Regions from separate parts of the Paenibacillus sp. FSL L8-0663 genome, predicted to be linked through region 2. Evidence: predicted binding sites of a transcription regulator. Region 2 holds the regulator's gene; each other region holds the start of a gene.
The links. The regulator LexA, encoded in region 2, represses DNA repair genes until DNA is damaged. The targets are predictions, from matches to a motif close to CGAACATATGTTCG.
Positions count from the first base shown of each region.

Region 1: MKY75_RS15680 (YolD-like family protein) is a predicted target of LexA. The motif match lies at 3,012-3,025, and genes of this name have one in related genera.
Region 3: addB (helicase-exonuclease AddAB subunit AddB) is a predicted target of LexA. The motif match lies at 2,308-2,321, and genes of this name have one in related genera.

Region 1 covers NZ_JBBOYM010000001.1:3,604,693-3,610,239, forward strand. Annotated here, with positions in the region: gene MKY75_RS15665 (serine hydrolase domain-containing protein) at 1-479, shown strand, start outside; gene MKY75_RS15670 (hypothetical protein) at 661-834, shown strand; gene cysK (cysteine synthase A) at 1,241-2,179, shown strand; gene MKY75_RS15680 (YolD-like family protein) at 2,637-2,972, opposite strand; partial or broken gene MKY75_RS15685 (serine hydrolase domain-containing protein) at 3,866-4,024, opposite strand; partial or broken gene MKY75_RS15690 (LuxR C-terminal-related transcriptional regulator) at 4,129-4,633, shown strand; partial or broken gene MKY75_RS15695 (IS110 family transposase) at 4,677-4,955, opposite strand; partial or broken gene MKY75_RS25610 (IS30 family transposase) at 5,321-5,547, shown strand, end outside.
Region 2 covers NZ_JBBOYM010000001.1:3,136,466-3,142,012, reverse strand. Annotated here, with positions in the region: partial or broken gene tet (Tet(L)/Tet(K)/Tet(45) family tetracycline efflux MFS transporter) at 1-1,300, shown strand, start outside; partial or broken gene MKY75_RS13445 (GNAT family N-acetyltransferase) at 1,522-2,061, opposite strand; gene MKY75_RS13440 (hypothetical protein) at 2,291-2,431, opposite strand; gene MKY75_RS13435 (hypothetical protein) at 2,472-2,636, opposite strand; gene MKY75_RS13430 (hypothetical protein) at 2,872-3,174, opposite strand; gene lexA (transcriptional repressor LexA) at 3,458-4,084, opposite strand; gene MKY75_RS13420 (LysM peptidoglycan-binding domain-containing protein) at 4,271-4,639, shown strand; gene MKY75_RS13415 (DUF896 domain-containing protein) at 4,748-4,954, shown strand; gene MKY75_RS13410 (hypothetical protein) at 5,075-5,547, shown strand, end outside.
Region 3 covers NZ_JBBOYM010000001.1:3,761,848-3,767,394, reverse strand. Annotated here, with positions in the region: gene MKY75_RS16425 (Na/Pi cotransporter family protein) at 1-374, opposite strand, end outside; gene MKY75_RS16420 (class I SAM-dependent rRNA methyltransferase) at 772-2,151, shown strand; gene addB (helicase-exonuclease AddAB subunit AddB) at 2,388-5,547, shown strand, end outside.

The DNA.
Region 1 (5,547 bases), 470 kb from region 2:
AGTTGTCATATGGAGTGATCGATGACCAATTGCCGATATCCTTCCTGCAAACATCCATCTTCAGTTATATTCTGGTCGGGGGATGCGGTATTTGGTTTGCGCTTGGGTCTATTTTCGGTATTATTGGATGGCTGCGGAAGCTCAAGGACGCAAGAAAGCAGAAGAGTGCTTCACGGCTTCCCTTGCCTGACAGTGTAACCGTAATACCCTTGCTGGGTCTGCTTGTGATCGTCAATCTCATTGCTTCAAGCATCCAATTGATAGGCGACCCCTATCAGCCTATGTCCAATTTCAATTTCAATATTATCCTTTTCTGGGTACTTGGGCTTGCCTTTGTACCGGCTGCCTATCTTGCTGTAAGAAAATGTAACGTTTCGGAGGCTACATTGTTAAGAAAGGTATACACCGCGACGCTGATTCTTTCGTTTTTAGCTATTTCGTTTTTCTTGTATTCCTATAATTTCTATTTTTTTGCATAGATCTACTTAATTTTATCCTTTTTATAGCATAGATAGCCTCCACGATATATTTCGAGTCGAAACATAGAAAAGGCCGTCAATAGACGGTCTTTTTTGTATTCTCTTCTCTATGAACACTCTTATTCATATTTCATAAACTACTAGTGTAGCAAATATGTCTACAGAAAGAGGGTTAATTCAAATGAAACCAAAGAAAAGTGGAAAAGGCGCAGCCCCTGTCATATCCTCCCTCACTTTCTCAATCTCAGGAAATTCGGGAACTGTTTCCAGAGATTTAGTGTTCCGTGTTACAGCAGAGGATACCTTTGCCACAATTCTTTTAGATGATGTATCGATATCCTTATTAAGAACATAAATTACTTCGTATTGTAGGCATTTAGTCGTAAGCTCTCACAAAAGCGACTTGATGGCGCGAATTGATACACCGTAAGCTTGCCAAAACAAAAACGCCTCCCCGTATGTTAACGGTGAGGCAGAAGGATTAATTCCTTACCGCTCTTTTTGCCTTCTACTAAATACAAATTCATTATCCGCCGACCACTAGGTTAGCAGGTAAAAGGATACACTGTATACATTCTTAATGACTCTCAGGTTCTGAATAAGCTTGGACTACTTTTTTATGAGTAGTACCTTAGGTTTAAACTGTTCCATCCGTTCCCGCTCCTCACTATGAATTAACAGAACATGGTTATGAAGAAAAATTCGTGATAATATCTATGTCACAGTAAGTAGATATGAATTAATTGTTTGGAGGGATAATTTTGACTAAAATTCACCAAAAGTTGACTGAATTAATTGGAAATACTCCTTTGCTAGCACTGTTGAACTACAGCCAAATCCAAAATATTGAGGCAAACGTGGTAGCTAAGTTGGAATATTTCAATCCGGCTGGTAGCGTTAAGGACCGCATTGGATATGCTATGATTAAAGACGCTGAGGAGAAAGGCTTAATCAATAAAGACTCCGTTATTATCGAACCAACGAGTGGAAATACTGGAATCGGACTTGCATTTGCAGCTGCGGCTCTTGGATATAAACTTATAATTACACTTCCTGAAACGTTTAGTATCGAACGTCGCAAGCTTTTGACTGCGTTCGGTGCTGAGCTTGTGTTAACACCGGGATCCGAGGGGATGAAAGGCGCTATCAAGCGTGCTGAACTATTGGCTGCCGAAACACCAAACTCTTTCATACCACAGCAGTTTAGCAATCCTGCCAATCCAGAAATCCACCGCATAACTACAGCTGTAGAAATCTGGCATGATACGGATGGCGGTGTAGATATTTTTATTGCGGGCGTAGGTACAGGTGGAACTATTTCGGGCGTTGGCCAGGGATTGAAGGAACGAAAACCTTCTGTAAAAGTGATAGCCGTCGAACCGTTCGATTCACCAGTGCTGTCTGGGGGTACTCCAGGTTCACATCAGCTACAAGGACTCGGTGCTGGTTTCATTCCAAATAACTTTAATGAAAAATATGTGGATGAGGTTTTCAAAGTTAAAAACGAAGATGCATTTGAAACTGCACGCCTGCTTGCCAAAACAGAAGGGCTGCTTGTTGGTATTTCTTCTGGGGCTGCGGTTTATGCAGCAACACAAATTGCGAAGCTTCCAGAAAACAAAGGCAAGACGATCGTGGTCATATTACCTGATACAGGTGAGCGTTATTTGTCCACTCCGCTTTTCTCAGACGTAGAATAATAACAAAAGAGGCAGGAATCCCGCTGCCTCTTTTGTTAATTTTCCAAGTACACAAGCAAGAGCTCATAGAATTGTTTCATTAACCTGAATTGATTTCTTTCTTCGCTAGCGGTCCATTTTTTGCACAACAAATGGACCGTTAGTGAAGAAAAAGTTACCTTGGTCCAGCGCGATGTTGTTGGAGCTCATCAGGATTTTCTGTAAAAGTAGGCTTCCCCATAGTAGTCTTGTACCAATCTGTATGCCTCTTTCTTTAACTTGATGCGGGTGTAGCGCATCGTCATCAGGAAGTCTTCGATTGCGATATGAGAATTCTGTTTTTTAATTAATCAGCTAAAACACCAGCGTCAAATGCTCCTAGAAAGACTCCGACTGAATTATCGTAAGTAAGGCGGTTGAAAACAGTTCTTGTTTGTTGGATAACGTCAGTAGAATATTTACTCCCCTTAGATTTTTGCTAGATACTTGCTGAAAATATATCCTCCAACTTGATCCAACTAAAATCATCCTCGCCACGAAACAGTTTCACTTCCCTGCGAGCAGTATTTATAGACGTGATTACACCTGTGAGTTCTTCGTCACCGAACGGGCTAAAAACCACTAGTGTTATAGGTTGACGTGTGTTGTAGGACTCTATAAGCGCTTGCTCGATCAACTGGACTTCCTGATCGTCAAGTTCCGGCTTGCCTCTCCGCTGACGGTCTTTCATGAGTTTTAAGTATGCTTCCTTGTGTTCTGGTATGATAATCCTGCTGCTTTCCCATAAGCCGTTACCTTCTAATTTTTTCGACATGTATGTAGCCTCCTGATGTATTATGTAGAAATTATATTCCGAACATACGTTCTAGACAAGGCTTTTTGTATACCGCATCCAAAACTTTTGTCCTAGAAAAATATTCCTAGGTCTGATAGACTAGACGAAAATACAAAATCAGAGGGATAAAATGAAAATTTTGGAGCATTAAAATTGGCTAACCACCGCATATTCACCTGGTTAGATCAAGTTTTGAATAATGATTAAGTTTCTTTCCCTCAAATTCATCTCCTATATTGTTCCATACGATTGTATCGACATTATTCTATGCATCTTTCGAATTGTCATACCGCTAGTCTCCATAAAATAAGTTTTAGACGGACTTTGAAATTGGAACAGTGACAACCAGTACGAGAAAATAATGTCCTAGACTGTCGCTGTTCCATTGAACTAACGTATCCCGTTAGCGGAATAACATATACGAAATTCTGATATTTTTGTACAATAGTCTTAATGTTTGATTTTCCTTGAAGTCTTTTTTAAATAGAAATTGTAGTCTGGTGCAATGTGTAGGTTAGTAATATTACGTTGTCTATACCTACTATGTATTTCTAAAAATCCATATATCTCTTCTTATTCTCTATATCGAATTTGCGTCTAACCTATTTTACGATTTTGGCGGTAAACCATCTGTTGGCGGGAGTGGTAAAGAAGTCGATAGTAGAGCTTGACCGACCGAATATAAAATACGCCGTCGTTATGCCCCTCGTGAATCTTATCTATCGTTTTATTCTGAATGCGGACATTTGTGCCTCGATTGCATGAAACGACGGTTAATCACAGCAGAAACCGACATCCGCCCTCAAATAAAGGACGCGATGTCGGCTTTAAACTTAACGGCCAAACTCCTTATTGATTATTTTATTGTGAGCCGGCTCCACCGGGCGTGGTACTTCGAAACTGGCTGTACCCGTTGCGTAGGACCAGCGTTCCCCATCCTGTAGCCCGCCTGCCACGACACTTGGAACTCTTTTGTTGGTAACTACTTGATCCATGACGTGTTTGACTTCTTCCCGATGCTTTCTTTTCTTTCTCGTTGAGTTCTTTCTTGGGTTCTTTTGCGAATTCCTACGATAAAATATTGTCGGTATTGGCAGCTTTATTGATAGCTTGATAAGTTGCCGTCTGACCCTCGCTAATGGATATTCGTATGCAAGGAATGGGCGGGATTTGAAGCTTTAGTTGAGATGAAACAACGATGGCCTGATATGAAGGTTGTATTCATGACAACGTTTAAGGATTCCTCGCAGGCAGCAACTGCATTGGAGCGCGGGGCAGAAGGCTACATGCTGAAGTCGATTCATCCGCGGGAGATGAAGGAAGCCTTGAAACTTATTTATAATGAAGGAACCTGGATCGACCAATCGGTCGCTACGCGAGTTTTCGAAGAGATGAAGCGTCAACGTGAGCAGTTGGAGAAAATCGGTTCAAGTCAGGGAAACTACCCGTACGGGCTTACGAAACGCGAGATGGAGATTCTGGAGCAACTGTCGAGCGGTCTGCGCTACAAATCGATTGCCGCCAAGCTATTTTTATCGGAAGGAACGATCCGCAATTACTGCTCGATTCTCTACTCGAAACTCGGCGTCAACAACCGTGAAGAAGCATTAGAAATGGCGCGAATGAAGAATATCGTGTAGCTGGAGAATTTCCCGATGGTACTCACGATATAGGGGTCGCGTGCTGTTCTTTCAAAAAATGGGCCAGGTTCAACCAGTAGTGGTCGGTTGGTTCCATGCCAACGATGACGTCCTGGAACCCTTGCTCCGTCGCAATCTTTCTGAACCAGCTAACGAACAATTCAAAGCCTTCACGGTCGTTCTCAAACGTAATAGCCTTCTCGAACTCGACTCCGCGGTAGTCTTGTGCCCGGGCGACATGTTTGAATTTAGCGATGTCTACACCGATAATTAAGGTAGAAGAAGTGATTTGATTAATACGTTCATTTTGAGTAGAATTCATCTTGTAGTCTCCTTGGTTTGTTTTTGGATCCCGTCGCTGGCCAGCATCTTGGACCCATTTACATCATACCAAGGAGTCTTTTTCATTCTGAAACCTCTTATTTCAACTTACGCTCATATAAAAACTAAACCCACTTCATTATCAATATAGGGGACAAACTTGATAAATAGTGATTACTTTCTCCGTTGCAACGGCATTTTAAATTGACTGATTATTTATGTATTTGAAAGTTTATCAAGGGTTGGGTAGCAGCAACTTCCTCGTGTAAATCTTCATTTGTAAAATGAAAATGCTGGCTGTACTGAACCACGACTTGTTCTAAACCAATTTTCCTGATATCGATTCATAATACCCGGCCTGATTTGCAGCGTCCCAATACGATCCGTAGCCGGAAAACCTTCAGTCACTGGGAGCCGGATACGGTCATTTCCAGCCGAGGAAAGAGTAAGCTTGCGTCGACACATCGTGGTGGCAAAAACACGTTTTTACCAAGTGATTATATGACGATCGCACGGCATTATCGATAAAGATCGCGTTTGGCTTATTGGCGGCTCAGTATCCGATGTCTGCGATTCGGAGCGCGACCGTGGGG
Region 2 (5,547 bases):
GTGTTAAATGAAATGGTTCTTAATATCTCTTTACCTGATATTGCTGATGAATTCAATAAGACACCAGCCATTACAAATTGGGTGAATACTGCCTTTATGCTAAGTTTTTCTATAGGAACAGCTATATACGGAAAGTTATCTGATCAGTTAGGTATTAAAAGGTTGCTCCTGTTTGGAATCATAGTGAATTGCATAGGATCATTAATTGGATTTGTGGGACATACTTTTTTTCCAACACTTATCTTGGGACGATTTATACAAGGGATTGGTGCAGCTGCATTTCCTTCACTTGTGATGGTCGTAGTTGCTCGCTATATCCCAAAAGAAAACAGGGGAAAGGCAATATGGCCTCATCGGGTCTATCGTAGCAATGGGTGAAGGGATAGGACCGGCTATTGGTGGGGTGATTGCTCATTATATTCATTGGTCTTATTTACTGCTTCTTCCTGTTTTAACTTTTGTAACTGTTCCCTTCCTGATAAAATTATTGAAAAAGGAAGTCATTTCAAAGGGCTCGTTTGACATTGCAGGAATCGTGCTTATATCTCTAGGTATTGTATTGTTTATGTTGTATACAACTTCTTACAGAATTTCTTTTCTGGTGATAAGTGTTCTATTTTTCTTGATCTTTTTAAAACATATCAGACAAGTAACCAATCCTTTTGTTGATTCTTCATTGGGGGAAAATACTGCATTTATGATAGGAATCCTTTGTGGGGGGCTTATGTTTGGTACCGTAGCTGGATTTGTTTCTATGGTCCCTTATATGATGAAAGACGTTCACCACTTAAGTACCGCAATGATTGGCAGTGGAATTATTTTTCCTGGAACGATGAGTGTTATTTTCTTTGGTTTTCTTGGAGGAGCACTTGTTGATAAGAAAGGTTCCTTACATGTGCTAGCAGTCGGCGTTGCATTTCTTGCCGTCAGTTTTTTGGTAGCTGCTTTCTTTATTGAAATGACACCTTGGCTGATGTCTATTATTCTAGTCTTTGTTTTCGGTGGTCTTTCTTTTATTAAAACAGTAATATCCACTATTGTTTCAAGTAGTTTAAAACAAGAAGAAGCTGGCGCAGGAATGAGCTTGCTTAATTTTATAAGCTTTTTATCAGAAGGAACGGGGATTTCAGTTGTAGGAGGCTTATTGTCAATACGTCTTATTCATCAAAAATTTATACCAATCATTAATTTTCCATCTGCTTATTTATATAGCAATATGTTATTGATTTTTTCAGTGGTCATTATAATTAGCGGGATTTTATCTGTTATTGTATATAAACGTTCAGTTTCAGATTCCTGATAAGAGCAAAAAAGGATTACATGCTGAAAATGATCGCATCCTCACGTTTGAAGTAAGTGAATACTCTAAAAATAAATCAAAAGCTCTGCTAACCTTAATTGGTCGGCAGAGTTTTGTGTGCTGATCAGTTTGATTTTACTAGATACGGGAAAAGTAGCAATGCAAAGTGTGCGTACAAGATGGTATTGTTTTTAAATTCGGCCTTATTACAGAAGGATAGGCTAATTTGAATACTTAAACTTATAATACCAAAAAATCGCTTTCTCATGGGCTGTGGAAAAGTTAGAATATAGCATAGTATCAACTCCGCCGATTACAAAGTTATTTTTAGCATAGAATCGACAAGCTAAAATATTCACATCCTGTGTTTCAAGCATAAGGCCAACAAGATTATTCTGCTTAGCCCACTCGGTTGCTTTACTCAATAAGGCTGCTCCGATTCCCTTGTGTCTCGAGTCTTTAGCAACGGCAATATCCTCAATTAGAGCATAGCCATTCCAATAAGTACAAAGTTTAATTTTCCCAACACAGTCGTTCTCATCATAATATAAAAAAATAGATTTTCCTTGTTCATTAATATAACTGATATCGACGTCATCATCCTCATACTGTTTAAAATATGGTTCGGGAAAACTTTCTTATATATATGACCAAATGTTGTTCTCGTATTTAGGTATAATTTTTCCTGACACAATAAAGCCGTTATTCTCATTTGACTTTTTAAAATCCCCCATATTTGAAAGTGACATTTTAATTATCATGGCTTGTCTCCTTCTGGTTTAATTTCTCTATGCACATTATTCTAAAAGAGAACCACTTTTTCCTGTCTGTTAGATTTATAAAAGAGTAAAATAGTAGCGACTGTTCAACTATGTGTGATATTTTAGATCCCCCTCCGCTTGCTTAAATGATTCATAGCAGTAGTTAGGTGTGCTATTTAACACAAAAAAGCAGGAAGAATTCCTCCCGCTTTTTGCATGGAAACAATTATTAACGTCTGCGTTGTCTATCGTTTACGCTAAACAAATTAACAGCCAGTGCGTTACCTCTTGCACGCGCAGTGGCTCTTTGATTGGAACGGATGTTCAATCTTCTTCTTCTTAAATCACGTCTGCAATGTCTTCTGCTCATAATATCACCTCCCTTCAAGAAATGAAGGTGCGGTTGAATCTTAGTGGCGTTTATGCTTACGCTTGGAAATTTTGATATTCAAGGCATTGGTTGCTAGTGCATTTCCGCTTCCTGTTTTAGCAGCTGCGGCTTGAAAGACTTTAACGACCAGATATCTGTTTTTCCCGATGCGATGCTTATACGTTTTAACTCTATTTCTGATCATCTGCATATCTCCTTTGCTTAGTTCTGCTATATATATATGTCAATTGTGATAGTAATGTATCAGCATAAATCTATTAGAAGCAAAAAGAAGCTAGTACCTATATCCCTAAAGGTTAACAAAAAAACTCATGCGAACCTGTCTTCGCCTTTTCAACTTTACGTTGCAGGAGATGTTACAGGCAGGTCGGCATGAGTCTAATGTGTAGAATAAAGATAATATGCAGTTTGTATGAAAATTATTTACTATTAAGGGTGTTAAGTTTTTTTTCGTAGTATGCCTCTTGGGCAAGAATATGATTCAGTTGTTCTGAGAGCTGTTTATATTCTTGGCTGGCCTCTGGGTAATTATTTCTTTCGGAAATTACAGCTTCAAGTTGCTTTTCTAAATACCTGAAATGGATGAGTATTTGTATGTACTGAATACGATCGTAGGTTGTTATGTGTGATTTCTCTTCTGCATACAAATGATCCATTGTTGGAACTGCACAGCTTACGACGATAAATATCATAACAAACGCTGAAATTATTATTTTTTTCATTTAATTCCTCCTACAGAGCTATGAGTAATTAATATACCATATTTAGCTAAAAGAAAGAAAGATCTATTAGTTTTTCCCATAACAGTATAGCTGTTCAAGATCAGTGGGGGATTATTTGAGATGATGAGGCTGATTTTATAGTAGATACAATAGGAATAGGTTGCAAAAAGGAAAGAATAGTTGTGAGATACATAGTAAGCATAATAACAATACAAAACCGGCTTGCCCTAGGCAGCCGGTTTTGTATTAGGGGATAGAATAACGGGGAAGGAAGAACGAGAAATCAGTGGAAGTCCCGGAAGAGTCCTACAACTTTGCCCAAAATACTGACGTGTGTCAGACGAAGCGGTTCAAAGGCTGGATTTTCAGGTTGAAGCCGGATATGATCTTTTTCTTTGTAGAAGGTTTTAACTGTAGCTTCGTCTTCATCTGTCATAGCTACAACAATATCGCCATTATCAGCGGTCTGCTGCTGACGTACGATTACATAGTCTCCGTTAGCAATCCCAGCCTCAATCATGCTTTCGCCTACAACAGATAACATGAATATTTTATCCTCACCAACAAAGTGTTGGGGAAGAGGAAAGTAATCTTCAATATTTTCTGTCGCCGTAATAGGAAGACCAGCGGTTACTTTGCCGACGACGGGGACACGACTAATGGAGTAATTAATCAAGTTGCTGTTATCCGATTCGTCTTGACCGAGTAACTCAATAGCCCGTGGTTTTGTAGGATCGCGGCGAATGAGTCCTTTTTTCTCTAAGCGATCCAAATGACCGTGAACCGTAGAACTGGAGGCCAATCCGACAGCCTCGCCTATTTCGCGTACAGAAGGGGGGTATCCCTTTAGACGCACTTCATTGCGGATAAATTCAAGAATGGCCTGCTGGCGGCTCGAAATCTTAGACATACCGTATCAACCCCATTTAGTAACGTTTGGGAAAATTATAGCATAGAACCTCCGTTCGTACAAACATAAGTTCTAAATAATCCCTAAAAAAATTGCGAACTTTTGTTCTCTTTTCTATTGAACAAAACAAACGTTCGTGTTATATTGTGAAAACATAAGAACAAACGTTTGGAGGACACAGCCATGATGAAATATAGCACCTATCAAAGTATTTTTCCAATGAATATAGAAAATTTACAGGAGACCCGAAAAGAGGGTAGGGCGCGTTTTATGCAGATTATTACCCATACTCTTTTACTTAAGCTTCTTATTATAGTGATTGTTGCTTGGATTGCAGGAGCAGGTGTACTTACGGTTTTCGCGGCTCCTTCAGCTTCCAAGGAAGAAGTGACTAAACTGACGGTACAACCTGGGGATACGTTGTGGCAGATTGCCGCGAATCATAAACCGGAACGAATGGATACACGGGTATATATAGAAGGAATTGTGCGGATTAACGGTTTAGAGGATCGGGGAGTGCAGGCAGGTCAGGTACTCAAGCTTCCTGACTTATGATCTATTGACTATTAGAGCTTGTCAGGGAGCGTAATGCGGGAGCCTTGACAAGCTCTTTTCTACATGTCAAAGTGTATTATATCTTTGCTTTTATGGAGGGGACACAATTTGGATATAGACAGCTTGGTACAGCGCATTAATGAATTAGCGCGCAAAGCAAAATCCGAGGGTTTGACGGAAGAGGAAGCCACAGAGCGCGCCAATCTTCGAGAAATTTATTTAGGTAACATTCGCCGTAATTTTCGGCAGCAGCTTGAAACGATTGAATTTGTGGACGATGATACATCGAAGGGAAATGACGGGCTGAAGCATTAATGTTGTTAAAGCGCCCAAGCCTGCAATTTGCCTTTTGTTTTAGGTACCTCTCATGGTATCTATATAGATCAGCTTTGAGGCAATTGTTTTAATGTAATATATCTGGGAAGGAATTGAGAGATGGCCCGATCATTTGAAAGAAAAGTACGCAAAAACACAGCGCATTTAAATAAATCGCGCAAAAAGCAAGGTATTCAAACCATTAGCGGCGCAGGTTCTGCAATGGATATTTTCCGTGGCCGTAACATTACTGTGCCAATTATGCTGGCTGGTCTTTCTGTATTGTACATGCTTATGAGTTACTTTTTGACTAAGACCGGTATGCGAGGGATGGATTGGCTTGTATTCGGCCTGTACTTGATGTTGGCTGTTATCTTTTTTATCCGTCGTCCTTATCTGAAAGTGGGAAAGGATACTCTCTATATGCTGAAAGGTGGTAGAGAACGTCCAATGACGGCAGGGGACATGAAAGCCATCAAGATTGAAAAGGGTTACGTAACCGTTGAAAGAAAAGGTAAGGGTGGTAATTTTATTTTCACAAAATCATTAGGTCGCTATGACACGGATGCCATTGCAGAGCGACTTGAGAAGTT
Region 3 (5,547 bases), 630 kb from region 2:
ACGGCGGCGCTCCAGCAGAGCAGTGAGCCGCAGAGCAGCGGAACAGCCAGCTTGCCAAGCTGGAGCCCCATCAGCTCGGTGGTGAGACAGGTACCGATATTGGTGCCGAGAATGATGCCGAGCGTGCGGCCATAGGTCAACAGCCCGGCGTTGACCAGTCCGATCGTCAGCACCGTTACAGCGGTGCTGCTTTGCAACAGGGCGGTAATGCCTGAACTGAACAGCATACCCCGCCAAGGGGAAACGGTGGCGCGGTTCAGCCAACGGGTGAGGAAGGGGCCGGCCAAATGCCGGAGGGCTGCTTCCATCAGCTTCATCCCGCCCAAAAAAATAAACAGTCCGCCGCACAGCGGGAGTATAACATGTATAAGCACGGGCATAGCCCCCTTTTCTAGGTGAAAATACTTATGTAACAGCCTATGATCTGTCGAGGACAGCCATGACAAGCATGGCTAAGCTCTTTTTAGGAAAACGATAATTTTTGTAGTATCTTCACAAGCTTTAAAAGCGTGACGCCGATATACAGGCGGGCAGTAGCGAAGCGGATCATTTGAATCTGGAGAAGCGAGAGCGTTCGCCTGAAAGCTTTCCAAAGGAAAGCTGCTTCGGAAGTATAAACCTAGGGGGATTCTTACCATTAAAATCATTTATAAAATCCAAAGAATCCCCGTGCAACAGCGATCGTAAGATCAAATGATCCGCGGAGCCGCGCCCCATCGAACACCGCACTTTTAAGGACTTTGAGTAACTTAAGAATAGGAGTGAAGGATTTTGCCTTCAGTAATATTAGAACGCAGCCGTAAAAAAAGGCTGGAGCACGCACACCCTTGGGTGTTTAAAAACGAAATAGCCAAGATCGAAGGGGAGCCAGAGGCAGGCGATTTGGTCAGTATCGTTAACCATCAGGGGCGTTATTTGGCGTCAGGCTACTATAATCCAGCTTCACAAATTACAGTGCGTGTGATGTCCTACGAGCCGCTAGAAGCAATGGATCAAAACTTTTTTGCCCAACGCTTTCGCAAATGCCTGGAGCACCGCGAACGTTTTGTGACCGGGGGAGACGCTTATCGGTTGGTGTACGGTGAGGCTGATTTTTTGCCTGGACTGATTGTAGACCGTTTTGGTGATGTGTTGGTTGTGCAGCTGTTAACGCTTGGCATGGATCGGCGCAGGGAAGAAATCAGGGATGCGCTCGTTGAAGTATTGGGTCCTGTTGGTATATATGAGCGCAGTGATGTATCCATCCGAGAGCTGGAAGGATTGAAACAAACGAAGGGTCCTTTGTACGGTGATTGCCCGCGTCATGTAGTGGTGACGGAAAATGGCCTGCACATCAAGGTTGATATCGTAGAGGGCCAGAAGACGGGTTATTTCTTTGACCAGCGTGAAAATCGTGCGGCCATAGCACCGTTGATGACAGGTTGGGGAGCACGTAGTGGAATTACGCTACAAGAAGTTGCTACAGACTCAGGGGACGCTACCACAACGGTCATGAAGCCAGTGAATAAAAGTGGTAAGGTTGTTGAATTCCCATTCTGGGACGGCGCAACCGTATTGGAATGTTTTTCACATACGGGAAGCTTTACGCTCAATGCCTGTAAATATGGTGCTAAAAAAGTAACTTGTCTTGATATTTCTGAGCATGCGATTGAAAGTGCGCGGGACAATGTCAAGCTGAACGGTTTTGAGGAACGCGTCGAGTTTGTCGTCGACGATGCTTTTCAATATTTGCGTAATCAGGTGAAAGGTGTAGAGGAACGCAATGCACGAGCCGGGGGCAAAGGAGATACGTCTAAGCCGCTGACAGCGGGTGGCGGACGCACCTTTGACGTGGTCATTCTTGATCCGCCAGCCTTTGCCAAAACGAAGAACGCTGTCAAAGGGGCTACACGTGGATATAAAGATATCAACCTGCACGGGATGAAGCTCGTTAATGAGGGCGGCTATCTGGTGACAGCGAGTTGCTCGTTCCACATGCGGCCGGAGTTGTTTTTGGACACCATTAAGGAAGCAGCGGCAGATGCCGGCAAAATCCTTCGTCTGGTAGACTGGAGAGCAGCTGGTAAGGACCATCCTCAAATTTTGGGTGTGGAGGAAGGCCATTACTTGAAATTCGCCATCTTTGAGGTGCGCAGCCGGACACAGTTGTAGTTTCATACAAAGTCAAAGTCAATCGCCCTTTTGGTGATTAAATAGGTAAAATAAACTCGTTTTAGGTATAAATCAGTCCTGTAGAGAAGGCGTGCACCAAGCCATTCTGCGGGACTGATTTATTTTTTAGAGGGAGAAAGAATTGCTACAACATGGCAAACGTACGTTCTTTTCTCTCTTGCCTGATATGCTATACTGTTTAATAGAATGTTGTTCGTTGGAAAGGAGGCCGCATCATGTCGGTCCGTTTGTTGATTGGCCGCTCTGGGAGTGGTAAAAGTACGTTAATCCGCAATGAAATGACGTCTATGTTACGCGAGGAGCCGCTAGGTAAGCCTATGCTGTTACTTGTACCGGAGCAATCGTCATTTGCTTCTGAGCATGCGTTACTTACAGAAGCCGGAAACGGTATTCAGGGGTCGGTGCGCGCCCAAGTGATGGGATTTCACCGTCTTGCCTATTTAGTTATGCAGGAAACTGGGGGTTCAGCGCTGGTGCCTGTAACGGAAGAAGGCAAGAAGATGCTTTTATATAAAATTATTCGTCGTCGCAAGGATGAACTGAGTTTGTTTAAGGATTCGGGAGACCAGCTCGGCTTTGTGGATCGGTTGAATACATTGTTTACGGAGCTAAAGCAGTATGGAAATGATACTCGGTCTGTACCCGAGCAACTGGAGCGAATGAACGCTGCAGGAGAGTCAACTCCGATTTTGCGCGGCAAGCTCAAAGATATCAGTCTAATCTATGAGGATTTTGAACGAGAGCTGACGCTTAAATATATCGATGGTGAAGATACGCTGCGCATGCTGGCAGAACAGATTGCTGAGTCTTCCCTTGTGCGTGGGGCAGATATTTGGATGGATGGCTACCGTAGGTTTACACCACATGAATATAAGGTTGTGGAGCAGCTTATGCTGCATGCCTCTTCATTGACGGTGGCGCTGACTTGCAACCGCAGCTACGAGAACGGACAGCTTCCGCATGAGCTGGATTTGTTTCATCCTTCGGCGGCTACGTATGTAAAGCTCAAAGGAATGGCAGACGAGCTAATGATAGAGACGCAGACACAATTACTTCGCCCTGATCCGCCGCCGAGATTTAAGGAGCGTCCGGCGTTGGCGTATTTGGAGGCTAACTTTGAATATCGTACAGGGTTACGGAATCAGGAACAACGGATGCGGCTGCAGCAGCTACGAGAGCAGTGGACAGAAGAACAGCCGGAAGGCATAAAACTGTATGCTGCAGCGAATCGCCGCGCTGAGTTGGAAGGGGCTGTACGCGAAATGCGTCGTTTAGCCCGAGATGAGGGCGCGCGTTATCGGGAGATGGCCTTGTTTGTGCGTCATATTGAAGATTATGAGTCATGGGTGGAACCGATATTCAAACAATATGAGGTTCCAGTATTTCTGGATCAGCGGAGAAGTGTATTGCATCATCCCTTAGTGGAATTGATTCGGGCTTCACTGGATATCGTGCAGCGACGCTGGCGATATGAGGATGTATTCCGTGCGGTCAAAACAGATCTTCTCCTGCCGCTGGATGGTCGGGTGAGCCGCGAGGAGATGGATCGTCTGGAAAACTATGTACTGGCCTGCGGAATACAAGGTAGCCGTTGGACAGACGGTCGCCCGTGGCAGGCTGTGCCCAGCTTGTCACTGGAGCTGGAGGAGCAGGAACGGAACCGTAGGCGGGATGAAACGTTGGATTTGATGGAGCTGTGTCGGGATGTAATCGTGACGCCTTTACGTGCGTTTGAGAAACGTGTGGGCAAGGCACGAACTGCACTTGAGAAGTGTGAAGCGGTATATCTGTTACTGGAGGATGCAGAAATTGGCCACAAGCTGGACGCCTTCATTCATCAGGCAGAGGAAGCAGGAAATCCTGAGCAGGCCAAGGAGCATCGTCAGGTATGGGATGCAGTGCTTGAACTACTGGATCAAATCGTCGAAATGATGGGTGACGAGAGGCTGGATACCTCTTTGTTTGCGGGTGTGCTGGAAACGGGATTGGCTGAATTCCGTATGGGACTTGTTCCGCCAGCTCTGGATCAGGTTCTAGTCGGAAACACGGATCGTACACGTGTGACCGGTATTCAACATGCTTTTGTGCTAGGTATGAACGAAGGTGTGATGCCGGCTGTGTTCCATGAGGACGGTGTGCTGAATGAGCAGGAGCGTACGGCATTAAACGAACGAGGCGTAGAGCTGGCGCCGGATATGACAAGACGTCTGCTGGACGAACGTTTTCTCGCTTATACGGCCCTTACTTCAGCCGGTAGAAGCCTGTGGATGAGCTATGCCGTGACTGATGAAGAAGGCAAGTCATTGTTGCCGTCTGAGTTAGTACGACATGTGCGGCAATTGTTTCCTAGTCTGGACGAACGCCCACTGGCTGGATACCCTTTGCCTGGGGATGCTTGGACGACGCAATGGGAGTATGCTTCTCATCCGTCCGAGGCTTTGCCGCAGCTTATTGCGCAATTACGACAATGGCGACGTGGCGGTGACATTTTATCTCCTTGGTGGGAGGTATATAACTGGTATGCCAGCCAGCAAGGGCGTGAGAAGGACAAGCTGCGTCAGCTGTTGACCTCACTTTTTTACGAGAACCATGCCGAAATGCAGAAGGAAACGAGCCGTCGTCTGTACGGCAGCAAGCTGCGTACCAGCGTATCTCGTATGGAACGTTTTGTGGCATGTCCATTTTCGCACTTTGCCTCTCATGGTCTTCGTTTGAAGGAACGTCAAATGTATCGCCTGAAGGCCCCGGATATCGGACAATTATTCCATGCAGCGCTTGGAGAGATGGCGATCAATCTGCGTAATCGCAATGTCAGCTGGGGCAGTCTCAGCACCGAGGAATGCCGACAAGAGGCGGAAAGTACAGTGGAGCGTTTGGCTCCTCGTCTGCAAGGCGAAATTTTAATGAGCTCCAAGCGGTATGGCTACATTTTACGTAAATTGAAAGACATCGTGAGCCGTGCTTCGTTGATCTTAGGTGAACATGCGCGAAGAGGTAGCTTTGAGCCGATTGGGCTGGAGTTGGACTTTGGGCCGGGTCAGCAGCTTCCTCCATTAAGCTTCCAGTTAGATAACGGTGTTGTGATGGAAATTGTCGGACGGATTGACCGTGTGGATGTGGCAGAGGGAGAAAAAGGTTTACTTTTGCGTGTCATCGATTACAAATCCAGCCAAAAGGATCTCAAGCTGCATGAAGTGTACTATGGCTTGTCTCTGCAAATGCTCACGTACCTGGACGTGCTGCTGAATGCGGCGGAGGAATGGTTGGGCGAGACAGCTTATCCAGCGGGTACCCTATATTTTCACGTCCACAATCCGATGTTGCAGTCGCCTAACGGTCTTAGCGCAGAACAGGCCCGTCAGGAGCTTTTGAAAC